Regions from separate parts of the Leuconostoc gasicomitatum LMG 18811 genome, predicted to be linked through region 1. Evidence: riboswitches for the same ligand, from Rfam matches in the RefSeq annotation. Region 1 holds a riboswitch; each other region holds the start of a gene.
What was found. A riboswitch is a leader RNA that binds a small molecule or an ion and turns the genes downstream of it on or off. The one in region 1 is predicted to bind lysine.
Positions count from the first base shown of each region.

Region 1 (6,096 bases):
CTAATACGATGCGCAGCAATAATAGTTGTTTTTTCGCGACGTTCAGACTTTAAAGTCCCCAAAATATGTTTTTCTGTCAATGCATCAACAGCTGAAAGTGCATCATCCAAAATCAATATTTCTGGATCAGTAATCAATGCGCGAGCAATAGCTAATCGCTGTTTTTGACCACCAGACAGGCTAACTCCCTGCTCACCAACTTCAGTATCATATCCATCTGGCAATGACCAGACATCTTCATTAAAATCAGCTTTTTTAGCAGCTAACATCACATCACGTTGATTTTTATTAATATCAGAAAATCGAATATTATCTCGAACCGTTGTTGAGAACAAAAAGTTCTCTTGTGCTACGTAGCCAATTGATTTTAAATAAGCGTTAAATGTATACGCTTTAATATTCACATCACCAACTCGAATATCACCTGTGTAGCCATCAAATTGACGTAATAGTAGCTTAATTAAAGTTGTTTTACCAGCACCAACACGACCAACAATGCCCAGTGTCTCCCCTGCCTTAACCGTGATTTCAACATTATGTAACGCAGGCTTTGTAGGATCCCCATCTGGATAAGTAAACTGATTAATATTAATATTTAAATCACCTTTAGCCTGTTCAACAACACCTTCTTCATCTTCAATAATGGCTGATTTTTCTGACAAAATATTTTGCACACGTATATATGATGCGTTGCCACGTTCCAAAACATTGAACAGTTGACCTAATCCAAACATTGGCCAAACGAGCAAACCCAAGTATGTCGAAAATGATACCAGCTGACCAATTGTAATTTGATCGTTAAGGACAAGCGACCCACCGTATGTCATCATAATAACAAAGCTAATTGTCATTATAACGGTAGCCATTGGTCCAAATAATGAATCGATTAATGCCACCCTTTTATTGATTTGAATTGTATCTTTAACTTGAGATTCAAAAACGGCAACATCGGCCATTTCTTGTCCTAAAGTTTTAATAGCTTTAACACCAGCAATTGATTCTTGAGACTTGTTTGATAAACGTGAAAAAGCTTCTTGTGCTGATGTAAATGCCTGACGCATTTTTGGTGACAAATATCGCACACCTAAAACTAAAAGTGGTAAAGGTAAGACACCTATTAGGGTCAATCGCCAATCAACAACAATCACCATTGAAATGACGGTAAAAATTATCACAACAACTGAATCAACTAACATTAAAATGCCACCAGATGCAACGCGTTGTATAGCTGACAAATCATTTGTAGCATGTGCCATCAAGTCGCCTGTTCGATGTCGTTGATAAAAAGTGGTATCCATCTTCATATAATGATCAAACAATTGCTGACGCAATGTTTTTTCAAGTAAAGCAGATCCTTGAAAGATATGTGTAATCCAAGCATATCTAAAAACATACATCAATAGCGCAAATAAAAAAATGCCACCAGCATAAAACACTAAGTTTTCTACTGTTAGCGTCCGTGATACAACTTGATCTGTAAAACGGCCAATTAAGGCTGGTGACACCATTTGAGAAATTTCCGTCAAAAACAAAAAAAACAGTCCTACAATGTAAAGTCGCTTATTTTGACGGAAAAACCACATTAATTTTCCAAAAATATTCATACACATCTCCAATTTTATATTTAAAATTTATAACAAAATAATGCGCATCAAAACTCAAATATCTCTCAAAGCAAGATAAAAAATGTAACATACAATTAGTATGTCATTATTTGATTAATCACAAATGCAATGATACCCCAAACTAACGCCCACAATATTTGACGTCTTATATTCATACTCATTACACCAGCAAATTCTCTAAAAAAAGCCGGTATACGATAAAATAAGGGCACAAATCCCCCACGTCCTTGCGCATCAATATTTTGTTTTTTAGCTAGCAAAACACCCCTAAAAACATGATAACCACTTGTATAAAATGTAAATGGTTGCTGAGAAAGCAATTGTGACGTATATTTTAAATTTTGATAGGTATTTCGTGAACGTTTTTCTAGTTGTGTTTTTTCAAATGGTACATCATAACGTGATACAGACCAGTCGCGCATCGCTTCAGCTTCACTAATTAACTGATCTTCTCCCTGTCCACCAGAAAAAACAATCATCGGATATTCCGACATTTTATTGGCGTCTGTTACTGCTGCTTGAATACGTTTATCGACTATGTTCCCGACTCTATATCCTTCTGCCAAGCCGCCACCAAGCACTACCAATGGCCCGCGAGTTGGTGCTTTGCTTTGATAACCGTAGATTACGCTGCTCACTATAAATCGACAAAATTGCCATACAAAATATAACATCAACCATGGTGCGCTCAACCACCATAATGACCACTGACTAAACAATAATAGACACATCAGATAAACACCAACTAACAGCGGTAATCCCCACTGATGTGACTTTTTCCAACTATGCCGTACCATACTTAATAACAACAAAATACCAAAAAAAACAGCCATACTATAACCAATATGAACAGTCAATTTTAAAACTTTTGGTGTGACATTTAAAAAATGGTACATAAAAATAACGACACCAATGACAATGAAAACACCAAGCGTACCAATTCTCATCGTCGCAGGATTTTGTTGCACTTGGTAGTACAGCAAAATTCCTAATACAATTATCGTTAAAAATAAAAAGATTTCCATAAGCTTATTGTAACATGCTGTTAGGCTTCAAATTTACCTGCAGCACCTACTGGCACACGAACTAGATCCAACTCGACGAGCCGTTCAGCGATTTGAACTGTATTCCAAGCAGCACCTTTTAATAAATTATCAGATACCACCCACATATGAAAAGAATCATCGTTTTCTAAATCTGGACGGACACGACCAACAAAAGTTTCTCGTTTTCCCTCAGCATTAATTGGTTGTGGATACAGCTGTTTTTTAGGATTATCTTCTAAAATAACGCCGGGTGCTTGACTTAATGCTTGTTGAATGCCAGCAGACGTAGCACCAGTGTTTGACTCTGTTTCAAAATAAACTGTTTCACCATGTCCTACTGGAACAGGTACTCGAACTGCTGTACCTGTTACTTTAACTGACTTAGAATTTTTGTCTCCGAACATAATTTTCTTTGTTTCATGAATCATTTTCCATTCTTCATGTGTATAGCCATCATCTTCAAACACATCAATTTGTGGTAACAAATTATAAGCTAATGGGTAATGTTTATCGGATCCCTTGACAGGCAAAATATTAGCAACCATTTTCTCACCAGCATTATGAGCTTCTGTCTGGGCTACTAGCTCATCCCATGCTGTTTGACCGGCCCCAGATGCTGCCTGATAGGTCGACACAATGACGCGACGTAACCCAAAAGCGCGACGTATCGGCTCCAAAGCTACGACCATTTGAGTCGTTGAACAATTCGGGTTAGCAATAATACCATTATGACCTTGTAAATCTGCTTCGTTAACTTCAGGCACGACAAGCGGGACATTATCGTTCATACGCCAATAACTTGAATTATCCACCACAACAGCACCACGTTTAACTGCTTCCGGTGCAAAACGCTGCGATACAGAACCACCTCCAGAGGCCAATACCAAATCAACGCCACTAAAACTGTCTGCTGTCGCTTCTTCGACAGTTAATTCTTGTCCTTTGAAAGTGAGTTTTTTACCAGCTGAACGTGATGAAGCAAGTAATTTCAAACTATTAACTGGTATCGTTGATTCTTCTAGTTGGGACATTAATCTTGTACCAACTGCTCCGGTTGCGCCAAGTATTGCAATGTTATATGTACGTTCTGTCATGTTTATTTTCTCTCCTCAATTTTTCAATATTCCCTTGAGTTAGCTAATTATATTAATCAACAAGGATACGATGTACCCGATCTTGCATTCCCGTCATAATCTCCCATGGTGCTAAATTAGCGTGTTGTGCAACATCCTCGAGCGTATTCTCAAGATCGCCATCCTTACCTATGAGTGTCACTTTTGTCCCAACAGGATACTCATGTGGCAACTTAATCATCAATTGATCCATTGCAACTTGACCAACTATTGGTGCATATTGTCCGTCAACAATGACGCTAAAGCCAGACATCTTACGTAGCCAACCATCACCGTATCCAATGGGTACTGTTCCTATCCACTCATCACTGCTCGTTGTATATTTATGTGAATAACTAATGCCTTCTCCAGCTGGTAATTGTTTGACAAAATTCATCTCACTACGTAATGACATGACAGGTTGCAAATTTTTGCCATCTGCCAACTCACCACGAGAAGGTTCAACGCCATATAACACAGTCCCAACACGGATCACCTCATGGGGCACTTCATCGGCGTGATACATTGCTGCACCTGAATTAGCCACATGATAGTATTTAGGTTCTGGTAAACCATCTGTTATATCGTGCCACCGTTTAAGTTGCATATAAAAGTAGTCCGTCTGCACTGAATCTGATTCAGCAAAGTGTGTTGCTAAGCCAACATAATCAAAAATATCCTTGTGTGCCTGCAAGTAAGTAATAGCTTGCGCCAAAGACTCTCGAGTACGAAATCCGATTCGCCCCATGCCTGTGTCAACACCTAACGAGACTTGTAGGCGTTGTTCACCAGTAAGAGATTGCGCCGCTTCTTTTAACCATGATAATGATACAACGGTTGCCATAATGTGTTGTACTGCCATCAGTTCAGCATATTTTGCTTGTGAAATACCCAATACTAAAATTGGTTCAGTAATACGTTCATGTCGCAGTGCTAACGCCTCATCAATGACGGCCACAGCCAAGCCATAAACGCCACCTGCAACAGCTGCCTTAGATGTTGGCACCAAACCCAAACCATATGCGTTTGATTTAACAGCCAAAAATATTTTGTCGGCGCCAGATGTTTGTTTGACAACAGCGACATTATGCTTTAAAGCTTTTTTAGAAATTTCTATTTGCGTTGGTCGCGTAATTGCTTCTACCATGTTTGTACTCTTTTCATCTAAAATAAAAATCCGCCTCTGCCAAGTGTGGCAGTTACGGATCGCAATAAAACAATCGTTTCTGTCATAGCACCCCGCAATTGCGACAGTCCATTAGCTATTAACTAATGCCCCAGCTTACTGACATGACAGTATCAGTGCTTCGGCCACAACCCCTTTAACTCGTTTCACAGTATCTATCAATACTCCGCGAGTGACTCATGGTTACAGCAACCTCTATGATTTTCTCATTGTTTTTATTTTATTCTAATTTTTCTATTTTGTCAAACTTTGTTTTTTCGTATAATTATTACTTTTTTATGATAAGGTTTTAATAGCCGATATACGTCATCACGATTATTTGTACGCCATTTATTTTGCCATTTTAAAAATAACCATAAGTTTCGGTACTGTTTTGACCCACCGTGTAAGCGATTGTTGAACCACCTTTTCAAGATATAATATACATTTTTGTAATAAGGCAGGTCCAAAACATAAATCACATCAGCCAACGCAAAACAATCTTGTCCTTCACGGAACTGTGCTCCCTCAATTATCCAGTCATTTTGCTGGATAATCACTTGTAATAAGGCTTGTCTTTCGGATGGCGTGCGATGTCTGTCTCCTGTTGCTTGTCGTACCCAGTTTAAATCATCTAATGATGTCACTGGATAAGGCTTAATCCTGGCTATTTTATGTGCAAAAGTTGTTTTCCCACTGCCCACTGGCCCAATAATTCTAATTTTCATCTCTTTCACCTAAACAAATAGTGGTAAAGACAGCTGAATCACTGTTTTCTAATATGTGTTCGATGGCTACTTCTGTGATTGTCGCTGTTAGTCGCAATTTAAATTGTTGCTGTTTTTTAATGATATCAGCAACGACTTGAATGATTGTTTCATCTGTCAACTCATTATCAAATGGAAAAACAAGTGATATATGTGGCGCAATATGTTCGTATAAATCATCATAACGTTGACGTATCCGATTAATAGTAAACATGTCATTCAACTGTGGGAAAATCAAAACAGAACGTAACATACTTCAACCTCATTTTTTTATTAGTATACCAAAAAATCACGTCCAATGTTGATTCCCTATCAACATGCTCATCCCCATACCACCAGCAACACATAGTATCGCATTGATCGGACCTAATAAATGATCAG
Region 1 is NC_014319.1:230,205-236,300, reverse strand. It holds gene LEGAS_RS01165 (ABC transporter ATP-binding protein) at 1-1,604, opposite strand, end outside; gene LEGAS_RS01160 (YdcF family protein) at 1,700-2,650, opposite strand; gene LEGAS_RS01155 (aspartate-semialdehyde dehydrogenase) at 2,671-3,765, opposite strand; gene alr (alanine racemase) at 3,818-4,930, opposite strand; lysine riboswitch at 5,008-5,175, opposite strand; gene LEGAS_RS01145 (P-loop NTPase family protein) at 5,212-5,676, opposite strand; gene LEGAS_RS01140 (2'-5' RNA ligase family protein) at 5,666-5,968, opposite strand.

Region 2 (6,096 bases), 110 kb from region 1:
GTCGCAATTTTGTTGCGCGTTATCCAAATGGTGACACTGCTAAACTGTATACGAATGTTTTTCTACTAAATGACTGGCTTTCTGAAGACAATAACGTGGATGAAACAGAAATAGATGCTAAAAAATGGGTTTCACCGCAAACAATTGATCATATGCATCTCACTTTTTCTGGTCAAGCAGTTTATCGTATATATCGCCAGTATAAAAAAACAAATAGTGTGCAGGTATTGACGCTAAATAGTGAGTTACAAAGATTTATAGATGCTCAAAATGGTGAAATAGTTGGTGTTAGCAGTTATGAAGATGCAGTAATTGAACTTGAAAATGGTCAGAAAAAAACACATTGGATGTGGTTTGTTGTGCCACAACTCAGTGGTTTGGGACGTAGCGAACGGGCAATTTATTATGGCATTCATGATCAAAAAGAGGCATATGCATATTTGAATGATGCAATATTAAAAAAACGTTTAGAAAAAATTATTACTATAACACTTACCTTAGAAACAAACGATCCGGTATTGGTATTTGGCGCAGTTGATGCTGAAAAATTCCAAGCGAGTTTGACGTTGTTTAGTCAAATTAGCAGTTCAATGCTTTATAAACAGGCGTTAGATAAATATTTTAATGGTCAAAAACATGTCAAAACGCTAGCATTATTGCAGTAAAAAGAGCATGCCACAATATGGCATGCTCTTTTTACTACGCACCAGTATAATCAGGTGCTAGTTTATTTACAGGTGGTGTGAACTTACGCATAGATTCAGCAAGATGTACAAAGTTTGTCACCAAATGATGGTTTGGTGCTTGGGTCCCATTTTCATCTGCCAGATTAGCAATCCAACCATTGATATAATCAACTTCTGTGGGCCGACCCTTAACAAAATCTTGATACATGGAAGGAAAGTGAAGGGGGTTTGATACATTTGATACATAATCAACTTGATCAACCATATCATCACGTGTTTCAATCAATTCAATACCAGCAGCTTCAGCAGCATCATAAGCTTCATTAATAAGGGGACGTGCAATGCCTTCTAAAAAGCCATCATAAGCCATGAGCTGCCCCATACGTGATTGGAACATGGTGGCAATAGAATTTTCAACGGCATTGAAGAAAACTTTAGTCAATAAAGTCCCCATGAAATTTTCTGTATAAGATGGATTTAAATGGGCAGCTTTAAAGTCAGTTTGTAGTGCAGTCATTGTTTCTGAGGGTTTCTCAGTAAGATTAGCATAGACAGACGAACCAGCTCCCTCATCACCCATAAAATCAACGTCGCCAAAATCATTTAGTATTGTAGCAATCATGGCTGTGCCACCAATAATGTGGTCATCATCAAAATATTTCTGTAATTTCTCGATGTGACCCATCCCATTCATTGCTCCTAGGGCGGTTTGACCAGACTTGAATTTTGTTGCTAAACGATCTAAAGTATCTTGTAATTGCATTTGTTTCATAAAGAATATCCAAACATCTGGCGTACCTTCATATGATTCTGGTGAGAAAATGTTAATTTTTATTTCATGGCGTTCTTTGTGATCACGCGATTTCCATACTTTATTACCTTGAGCAATTATTTTATCAAGGCTAGCCTGTGTTGGTTCAATAAAATCTACTTGAACATCTGCATTTTCTTGAAGTAATATACCATATCGCAACCCCATAGCACCCGCGCCAACTACTGCATATTTCATATATTAAATTCTCCTTTTTGGTTATTAATGGTATAATTCTAATCTTTTACACATCATAAGTCAACCTGAATCTAATTTTTTTAACTAGGAAGTTATTCTGATATATCGTATAATATATTTTATAAGTTGCAAGTAAAGGAAGTTTGATATGTCTAAAGAAATTTATTTAACAGGTGACCGCCCAACAGGTAAGTTACATATTGGTCATTATATTGGATCATTAAAAAATCGTGTACAAATGCAAAATTCAGGTCAATTCGATCCATTTGTGATGATTGCGGATACGCAGGCTTTTACAGATAATGCGCGAAACCCAGAAAAAATTCATCAAGCGTTAACCGAAGTTGCTTTAGATTATTTGGCTGTTGGCATCGATCCGAAAAAAACAACCATATTTGTTCAATCGCAAATTAAAGGTTTGTTTGAATTGACAGAGTATTTTATGAATTTAGTTTCTGTTGCTAGATTACAGCGGAATCCAACGGTAAAATCTGAAATTTCACAAAAAGGGTTTGGGGAAGGCATTCCAGCAGGATTTTTAACTTATCCTGTGTCACAGGCAGCTGACATTGCTATTTTCCGTGCAACTAAAGTGCCGGTTGGAGATGATCAAGAACCAATGCTGGAACAGACACGTGAGTTAGTACGTTCGTTTAATCATGCGTACCATTCTGATGTTTTGGTTGAACCTGTTGGTGTGTTTCCACCTAAAGGTCAGGGACGTTTACCAGGTATTGACGGCAATGCAAAAATGTCTAAATCATTAGGAAATGGTATTTATATTTCAGATGATACGGATACAATGGCAAAAAAAGTGAAAGCTATGTATACAGATCCACTGCATATTAACATTTCCGATCCAGGGCATGTTGAAGGTAATATTGTTTTTACTTATTTAGACATCTTTGACACTGATAAGCAACATGTGCAGGATTTAAAAGATCAGTACACAGCTGGCGGTTTAGGGGACATGAAACTTAAAAAGTATCTCATTGAAGTTATGGAAGCTGAAATGGCACCAATTAGAGTTCGTCGTCAAGAGTATGCGCAAGATATACCTGCTGTTTTGCGTATGTTACAAGAGGGTTCTAACCGTGCTAATGTTATTGCAGAAGAAACGATGAAAGATGTTCGCCATGCAATGGGGATAGACTATTTTGGATAGTAATTAATTAAAAAACTAGCACGCAACTGAATTGCCGTTGCATGCTAGTTTTTTAATTGATTCATGATTATTATTTTGTGCGAAATCGTATACCTGTGTCACTTGTCACTAGTACTTGTTGCAGTACTGTTGTCTCCAACTGGACGTAAAGATGTGGCAGTTGTTGATAATCCAGCAGGTATCTCCCCACCATATGGTAGGCCAGTTTGTTCATATTTTAAGCCCAAAGCTTCACGTATTAAGTTAGTTGCACGTTGTTTTTCTTTTTGAGGGATAACTTCATAAGACACGTTATTGCCTTCAGAATCAGGGTAACTTGTGCTTACACCCTGCATATGTTCAGTAATAATATCATTTTTAGCATCGATGTACTTGCTAGCCATTGTTGTCATATCACCAAAAGTTAAATCTGTGCGAACGTTGCTTGAAATAGTGGACATAAATTCTTTGTTTAACAACGTTGAGACATTGGCAGATTTTTTTATTAAACCTTCTAAGACGATACGTTGACGTTTTTGACGGCCATAGTCGCCCTCAGGATCATCATAACGCATGCGAGAGAAAGCTAACGCAGCGTCACCGTTCATCTTTGTTTTTGACTTAGACCAAGTTTTACCATTATCATCAGAATGTTCATATTTGTCACTGTTCTTATGGAATCTGTAAAGATTAGGACCATAATCGTGGGCAGTTTCTTGACTATACGTGAAATCGAGTGGTGAATCAACTGAAATACCACCAACCTGATTTACCATGTTGGCTAAGCCGCCCATGTTGACCAAAGCATAAAAATCAATTGGAATGTTTAGAAATGCTTCTACGGTTTTAATTGATGTTGCTGTTGAGCCATAGGCATAAGCTGCGTTAAGTTTTTGAGGAAATGTATCTTCATATCCGACAATAGAAACCATTGCGTCACGAGGTAATGAAACCATGGTTGTCTGTTTTGTTTTTGGGTTGATCAAGAGCAACATCATCGAATCCGTACGGCCACGATATGTGCGTCCTAGTTCACCAGTGTCTGTACCATACAATAAGATTGAAATAGGACGGCCACTTTTAATAACATTAGAGACATTACGAGATTTAGTTAAACCAGCGCCAGCATAAGATTTGTCAACAACACCTTTTGTGCTACTGATTGTTCGCCATATAAAGAAGCTAACAACGATTAATAGTATTGCCATTAAAAAAAGAATACTATTACGCAATTTGTGACTGGGACTTTGATGACGATTTAAACGTGAGTTTGGTTTAGGTTCCATGATGGAAGCTCTCCTGATAGTTAGTATTGCGCAATTAGTGCATGATAATTAAAAATCACATATTTTCATGATACTAGGCAGAGATAAAGACAATATTAAATTATAACAAAAATTAACAATTTAAAAGACAACATTGTATATAATGGTACAATTATCGTGGTAAATAAACAAGAGAGTTAATAGAATGTTAATACAGCCTGATAAACTAAGAAAATTACTAATACTTGTCTTTAGTGCATTGTTTCTATTTTTGGCAATTCAAATCAGATTTGATATGTTATTTATGCATGTTATTGATAATGGGGCATCTTTGGTCATCCAAAATTTAATCCCACATGGCGTACAAAATTGGATAAATTTTGGTGGCTTATTTGCTCACTATTGGATTTTGGTGCCCGCTATGGTGCTTGTATCTAGTTTACTTTATTTTATGAATTATAAAATTGCTATGTGGTGGTTTATTATCACACAAGTGCTGTCAATGCTGCTAGCGTTGACAATATCATTTATTCTGCAAATCCACTGGTTATCAGGTCCCAAGCTTGGGCCAGCCATACCTAATATACTATTATTATGGTGGTTACAATTATTAGCAACTATAGCCGTGATTATTATGCCAAATCTTGTTAAGAATCGCCGGATGCGTCAGGGATTGACAATGGTTACTATTTTTCTTTGGTGGCTAATGTTAATGGCCTGTATACAACGTAACGACATGCCATTTTCAAGCGGTTTAGGATCATTATTTTTTGGTTATTTCTGGTGGCAATTGAGTGAATATCAATATCGAAAACGTGCCAAACATTGGCGACATGTATTAGAAATTGACACTTTAATTTAAAAATGATATGATATTCAAGTTATCAAAGAGGTTGCAACCAACATGAGTCACGTGAATGAGTCCGCCAAGGATGTTGAATTGACGTAAAAGGGACGGTTGCCGAAGTGTTATTCTTGGCAGAATAATACTGGGCTAACAATTAATAGTTGTTAGACTGTCACGCAACGTGATGTGCTTTGAAAAGTTGATTAAACAATGACTTTTTGAACCTCTTTCTATGTATTTAGAAAGGGGCTTTTTATTTGCCCCGACTAGGGAGATTTTTTTATGAGCGAGCAACAAGATGGTATGAAACGTAATTTGAAAACACGCCATGTATCTATGATAGCTTTAGGAGGGTCAATTGGGACGGGACTTTTTGTTGCTTCTGGTGCTACAGTGGCTCAGGCAGGGCCTTTTGGTGCAATTGTGGCCTATCTGGCTATCGGTGTCATGGTTTACTTTTTAATGACAAGTTTGGGTGAAATGGCAACTTACGCGCCGACTTCAGGTTCCTTTTCTGATTATGCTGGCAAATATGTTGATCCGGCATTGGGTTTTGCTATGGGGTGGAATTACTGGTTTAACTGGGCAATTACATTAGCTGTCGATATTGTAGCGGTTGGCTTGGTATCGAAATTTTGGTTTCCTGATGTACCAGGTTGGATTTTTTCAGCCGTTGCCTTAGTATTCATTTTTTTAATTAATCTATTTTCAGTCGGCGCGTTTGGTGAAGCAGAATTTTGGCTATCAATGATTAAAGTAATCACAATTATTGCCTTTCTTATTGTTGGATTGGCCACGATTTTTGGTGTTATACATTCTGATGTGAATGTTATGAAAAACTTATCTGTTGGTAACCATGGCTTTGTTGGCGGACCACAAGCTATTTTGTCAGTTTTTGTTGTTGCTGGTTTTTCATTTCAAGGAACAGAATTAATTGGTATTACTGCCGGTGAGGCAGAAAATCCTGATAAATCAGTGCCAAAAGCAATTAATCAAGTATTTTGGCGTATTCTATTGTTCTATATTTTAGCAATTTTTGTTATCTCAGCCTTGGTATATTACCGTGATCCACGCTTGCTAAGTTCTTCTACAGAAAATATTGCTGTATCACCATTTACAATTGTTTTTAAAAATGCAGGAATTGC
Region 2 is NC_014319.1:340,272-346,367, forward strand. It holds gene LEGAS_RS01645 (DUF1810 family protein) at 1-665, shown strand, start outside; gene LEGAS_RS01650 (ketopantoate reductase family protein) at 700-1,695, opposite strand; gene trpS (tryptophan--tRNA ligase) at 1,844-2,860, shown strand; gene LEGAS_RS01660 (LCP family protein) at 2,959-4,125, opposite strand; gene LEGAS_RS01665 (hypothetical protein) at 4,310-4,966, shown strand; lysine riboswitch at 4,984-5,151, shown strand; gene LEGAS_RS01670 (amino acid permease) at 5,234-6,096, shown strand, end outside.
Region 2: linked by a shared signal. The riboswitch ahead of LEGAS_RS01670 (amino acid permease) and the one ahead of alr (alanine racemase) in region 1 are both predicted to bind lysine.

Region 3 (6,096 bases), 530 kb from region 1:
CGGCTTGGCACCTTTCTTTTTATCAGGAATTGTTAAATTAAATGAGCTTTCCCATATATTTATTGGGTGTAATATCAAAGAAGTCATAATTTGCTAATTCAGCAGTCGATGTGACGTGAGCATCTGTACCAAAGGATAGCATGAGGTTAATTGGATGTTGATCTATATTTCCAGAAAATACTGACACAACCGGCGTGTTTGAAGCTACCGAGTAACCTAATTCCATTGCTGTACCTGTGTCGGCATCTTCTGCCTCAAAAATCGCAACAGTGAGATCGGAATTGTCAATTGCTTTGATGTCTGCTTTATAGGTCATAGCCCCCCATTCAAAATCTGGTTCGCTATTAGCATCACCTAATGCCATACCGCCATATTGATGCAACAGGGGCACGTGAATGTGTGCAATTGTTGGATTAGCACTGAGCTGAATAAAAGCATCTTTCAGTAATACTTCTTGTGTATCTGAGAACCAGCCCGCTGCCAAATAAATGTTTTTAGCTCCAGGTAGCTTTTTGTCATTGTCAACATGACGATTGATTTCTTCGAGGTCGGCAATCAACTTTGTTTCGTTCATAATGTGTTCTCCTTTAATTTTCAACATAATATAACTGTACAACAGATTATTTTGTAAGTGTTGTAATATCGCTAAACAGACAAATTTTGTCTAGAACTTATTTTATCATGTATTTAAAAGTCATTGTGTCGTTTGTATATTATGTTTGACATAAAAATTGTGGTACACTAATCTTATTCAAAAAAATTAAGTTAGGGGAACGTGTCTCGCAAACCTTGTTTGGTTTGACGAAATACATCAATCATATGTTTTTAATAGATTTCATCCTCCATATTGATGCGCACATCGCTAGTCTGGTGACGCAATTTGGACCATGGACTTACCTCATTTTATTTGCCATTATTTTTATAGAGACAGGGATTGTCATCATGCCATTTTTACCTGGTGACTCATTACTTTTTGCTGCTGGCGCAGTTGCGGCAACACCAGCTGGTCTACATGCTGGGTTAAATCATTGGGTATTTATGCTCCTGTTCTTCATTGCTGCAGTAACAGGTGATTCCTTGAATTTTTGGATTGGCCGTACAGGTGGCTACAAGCTTATTAGACATCCAATAGTTGGTCGTTTTATCAAGGAAAATCATATTCATGAAGCAGAGGCTTTCTTTGAAAAACGTGGGGCAGCAGCGATTATCATTGGGCGGTATATGCCCATCGTACGGACATTTATTCCTTTTGTGGCTGGTATTAGTCAGTTTCCATATAGTCATTTTTTAAGAAATAATGTTATCGCCGCTTTTTCATGGAGCCTGATTGCAACAGGGGCAGGTTATTTATTTGGTAATATCCCTTTTGTCAGCGCACATTTTTCAGTGATTATTTTAGGAATTGCATTAATCACACTGTTGCCAACAATTATTGGAATCATTCGTTCGGTAGTTATTAGCCAACGTGCTAAAAAAATAACAAAATCAAAAAAATAAGGCTGCCTTTGAGGTGGCTTTTTTAGTATAATGAAATTATGAATAATTTAAAAAAACTACAACAATTAACTGGCATATCTGCCGAAGAAATTAGCGATGCTTTGGACATTGATTTGGCCTTAATTAAATCGTTTGAGAATGAAGAAAATATGCCAACAGTTGGTGAATTAGAAGCGCTAGTTGGTATCTTCTCTAGCCAACTTGATGCACAAGGCATTGAAACACAATCAGAAAAGCATCCAATACACATTCGTTTGTCAGTGGATTATTTAATGAATCTTGGTATCACAACTTCTGACTGGATCACGCTCAAGTGGGCATTTGAAGGAAAATGGCAAGGTGATAAGCTGGCTGTTGGTTTCTTTAATCAAGGTCAATTAACACGAGTGGTCACGTCTAGTATGGATTTTGTCACTGCGTTTGCCGGTTATTTAATCTTACAAACAGAAGGTGAGTTTGAGCCCTATATTGATGAATTTGATGATGATAAGGAATATGATTGGCGGTTGTTACGTATAAATGAAGATCACTTCACAGATGTAACGCAAACAATAATTACAACGGACTTACCGGAGATAAGTTAATGACGGAAAATTTGATTCTGGCAACAGATGCCTACAAGTTAACACACCATTTACAGTATCCAACAAATATTACAAAACTCTACTCTTACGGTGAAGCACGTACTGGTGGGCGTTTTGATACAGTCAGTTGGTTTGGTATGTCTATGATTTTACATGATTATTTTCATCAGCCAATCACAGACGCTATGATTGATGAAGCCGAGCAAGTATCTAAGCTGACGTTTAATACATCAGCTTATTTTAATCGTGTAGTCTGGGAAAAAGTGCGCGATTTAGGTTATTTTCCGGTTAAAATTAAAGCATTGCCTGAAGGGCTTGAGGTGCCAACCGGTAATGCGCTATTCACAATTGAATCAACAGCTGACTGGTTTGCAACGAGTTTAAATGCGTTAGAAGTCGTGCTCATGCATGTTTGGTATCCAACGACAATTGCCACTAACTCTTTGTATATAAAAAAACGCTTGCGACCTTTGTTTGAAAAGTCAGGCACAGTAGCTGGCATAACACTAGCTGTTAATGATTTTGGCTTACGTGGGGCGACCTCGCTTGAATCAGGTAAACGTGGTGGTTCTGCGCACTTATTACATTTCCAAGGATCCGATAACATGGCTGCTTCACAATATTTTAAAGATGTTTATGGTGTTTCTGGACGTGCTTTGTCAGTGTGGGCGACTGAACATTCAGTCGCAACTGCTTATGGTGCAGGTCAAGGAGAGTTTGACTACGTTAATGCGCAATTGGATCGTGCACCTGATAGTGCTATTTTGTCGATTGTGATTGATTCATATGATGCATTGAATTTTATTAAAAAAGTTATTGGCTCCTCAGAAATTAAAGACCGCATCATTAAACGCGCCGGACGAATTGTTTTACGCCCTGACTCTGGTGAGCCAGAAACGATTGATTTACAGGTATTATCGTTATTAGGGGATATTTTTGGCACCACAATTAATGATAAAGGCTATAAGGTATTGCAGCATAATGTTGGCGTGATTCAGGGAGATGGCATGAAAGCAGACACAATTGTGTCACTTTATGAAGCAATTATGCAAGCCGGCTGGTCAGTAGATAATTTAGTTGTTGGTTCAGGTGGTGGTTTGCTACAAGAAGGGTTTACCCGAGACACTGAAAGATTTGCGATTAAAGCAGCTTATGCTGAGAATGCCGCCGGTGAGAAAATTAACATCCAAAAAAAGCCTAAAACTGATGCTGCAAAAACATCAAAAGCTGGACTGCTTAAGGTTGTTTTACGTGATAAGGACATTGTGACCGTTTCTCAAAATGATCCTGGTCAAGACTTATTACAGACAGTATATGAAAACGGTAAGATACTATCTGTTAATGGCAATGATGTCATTAATCGAACACTTTTTTGAGGTATTGACATGAACTATCAATTTAAAAAACAAGCTGAGTTAAATGATGAGGTTGAAGTGACGATGCTTGACGTTAAATCTGCTGCACAGGCCTACCGTGATCGTGAAAAACGAGATAAAAAGCCAGACAGTGCGCCTGAAAATGAGGTTGTGGGACATGGCCTTCGGGCGCTTGCAACCGAGTCTGCTATTGGTAAAGATGAACGTAAAATTCAAGTAGCTGCATTGTTTAATGCTGGCATGACGAGTTACATTGATTTGTCCTTTGAAATGAATTTGGCAGAATCAACCATTCGACAGTACGGTAAAGAACTTGGTCTAACTTTTATTGATACAGAATACTAGATTAAAGGTTTGACATTTTTTACGCAATAAGTTATGATTACTACAATATAAAAAATTAATTTCACATAGAGGTCGCGATTGACATGAGTCGCTTGGTTAACCTGTTATCACAGGTTAATCAAGTAAAAGGGGATATCGCCGAAATGAATCGTCTTCAAAAGAGATATTTGTTGGGCTAATAGCTAATAACTATTAGACTGTCGTTAGAAATAACGGTGAGCTATGGAAACAGTCAAAATTGCTAAACACAAAAGCCTTTTGTCCGTGACCTAGTCTCGAACAAAGGGCTTTTTATGTGAAATAAAGGGGAATTGTTAGTTTGTGTACAATTGTTTGCACAAATAGAACTTAGGAGAGTATATGAGCTACCCAATAAACACGGCACAACATTTGACAATTGGTGAGGTTGACGCAATTGATTTAGCAAAAACTTATGGGACACCATTATATGTATACGATGTTACTAAAATTCGTCAAACTATGCGTGATTTTAAAGCTATTTTTGAAAAAGAAGATGTTCCTTATGTCGTGAGTTACGCGTCTAAGGCATTTGCTTCCAAAGCCATTTATCAAGTGGCCCAGCAAGAAGGAATCCATGCTGATATTGTTTCTGGTGGTGAACTTTACACGGCATTAGCAGCTGGATTTGATCCTAAACATCTAAGTTTTAATGGCAACAATAAAAGTTGGGATGAACTCACCATGGCAGTTACCGAGGGTGTCGGAACAATTATTGTCGATAATTTCTTGGAATTACAACTATTGTCAGAAATTACTACTCAAAATGGTGTGAAACAAGATATATTATTGCGAATTTCACCAGGCATATCGGCGCATACACATGAATTCATTAGTACGGGTCAACAAGATTCTAAATTTGGATTTGATTTGTTAACAGGACAAGCTAAGACAGCTTATGACATTGCTAGACAGAATGAAAATTTTAATTTACGTGGCCTTCATGCACATATTGGATCACAAATTTTTGATGTGACTGGTTTTGAAAAAAATGCTGCACTATTAGCAGAGACGGCAAAAAGTTGGGGATTTCAACCAGAAGTTATCAATGTTGGTGGTGGTTTTGGTATTCGTTACACGTCAGAAGATGAACCGTTACCTGAAAGCGAGTATGCAGACGCTATTATCCGTACATTGAAGAGTAAAGCAGCCGAGTATGATTGGAAAATGCCAGAAATTTGGATTGAACCAGGTCGCTCAATTGTCGGGCCAGCAGGCCAAACGCTTTATACGATTGGTTCACGGAAGGATATTCCTGACTTACGTCACTACTTAGCAGTTGACGGGGGTATGGGGGATAATATTCGGCCAGCGCTTTATCAGGCAAATTACGACGCAATCTTAGCCAATAACCCTAACGCATCAACCCAAGAGGTTGTGCGTGTGGCAGGTAAGTATTGTGAATCAGGGGATGTGCTAGTATGGCAACAAGCGTTACCGAAAACCAAACCTGGCGATATTTTATCTGTTTTGGCAACTGGTGCTTATGGATATGCTATGGCGTCAAACTATAACCGTAATCCAAGACCAGCTGTTGTATTTGTTGAAAATGGCAAACATCAAGTAGTTATTGCACGTGAATCATATGCACATTTAATAGCTTTGGATCATGATTATATGTTAAAAAACGGTAAGTAATACGCTGTTTATAGGGCAGTAAAACTAAAACAAACAAAGGGAAACTAAGGACTCATGACAGAAATTCAAAATGACGCGCAACGATTAATTGATTTTATTGCCAATGCTAAAAAGGTGACACCGGTAAAAGTTACTTATAAGGGTGTTTTAGATGGTGAAATCCCAGCCAATGTGCAACAATTTGGTGGCGTTTCATTTGGTCAATTGATTGGTGATTGGTCTGACGTACAACCCCTAATTGCTAGTCTACCTAGTGAGAGTGTTTATATTGAAAATGAGTCACGCAACTCGGCTGTACCTCTGCTAGATAAGTTGCACATTAATGCGCGTATTGAACCCGGTGCTATTATTCGTGAACAAGTTGAAATTGGAGATAATGCTGTTATTATGCTTGGAGCAGTCATTAATATTGGTGCTGAAATTGGCGCTAGCACGATGATTGATATGGGTGCAATACTTGGTGGTCGTGCAATTGTTGGCACGAATTCACATATTGGTGCGGGCGCTGTTTTGGCAGGGGTTATCGAACCAGCCTCTGCGCAACCCGTTCGTATCGGTAATAATGTCTTGGTTGGCGCTAATGCTGTGGTCATAGAGGGCGTTCAAGTGGGGGATGGCGCGGTCGTTGCAGCAGGTGC
Region 3 is NC_014319.1:755,913-762,008, forward strand. It holds gene LEGAS_RS03685 (nucleoside 2-deoxyribosyltransferase) at 38-574, opposite strand; gene LEGAS_RS03690 (VTT domain-containing protein) at 820-1,497, shown strand; gene LEGAS_RS03695 (helix-turn-helix domain-containing protein) at 1,536-2,081, shown strand; gene LEGAS_RS03700 (nicotinate phosphoribosyltransferase) at 2,081-3,457, shown strand; gene LEGAS_RS03705 (hypothetical protein) at 3,467-3,802, shown strand; lysine riboswitch at 3,861-4,033, shown strand; gene lysA (diaminopimelate decarboxylase) at 4,163-5,458, shown strand; gene dapD (2,3,4,5-tetrahydropyridine-2,6-dicarboxylate N-acetyltransferase) at 5,513-6,096, shown strand, end outside.
Region 3: linked by a shared signal. The riboswitch ahead of lysA (diaminopimelate decarboxylase) and the one ahead of alr (alanine racemase) in region 1 are both predicted to bind lysine.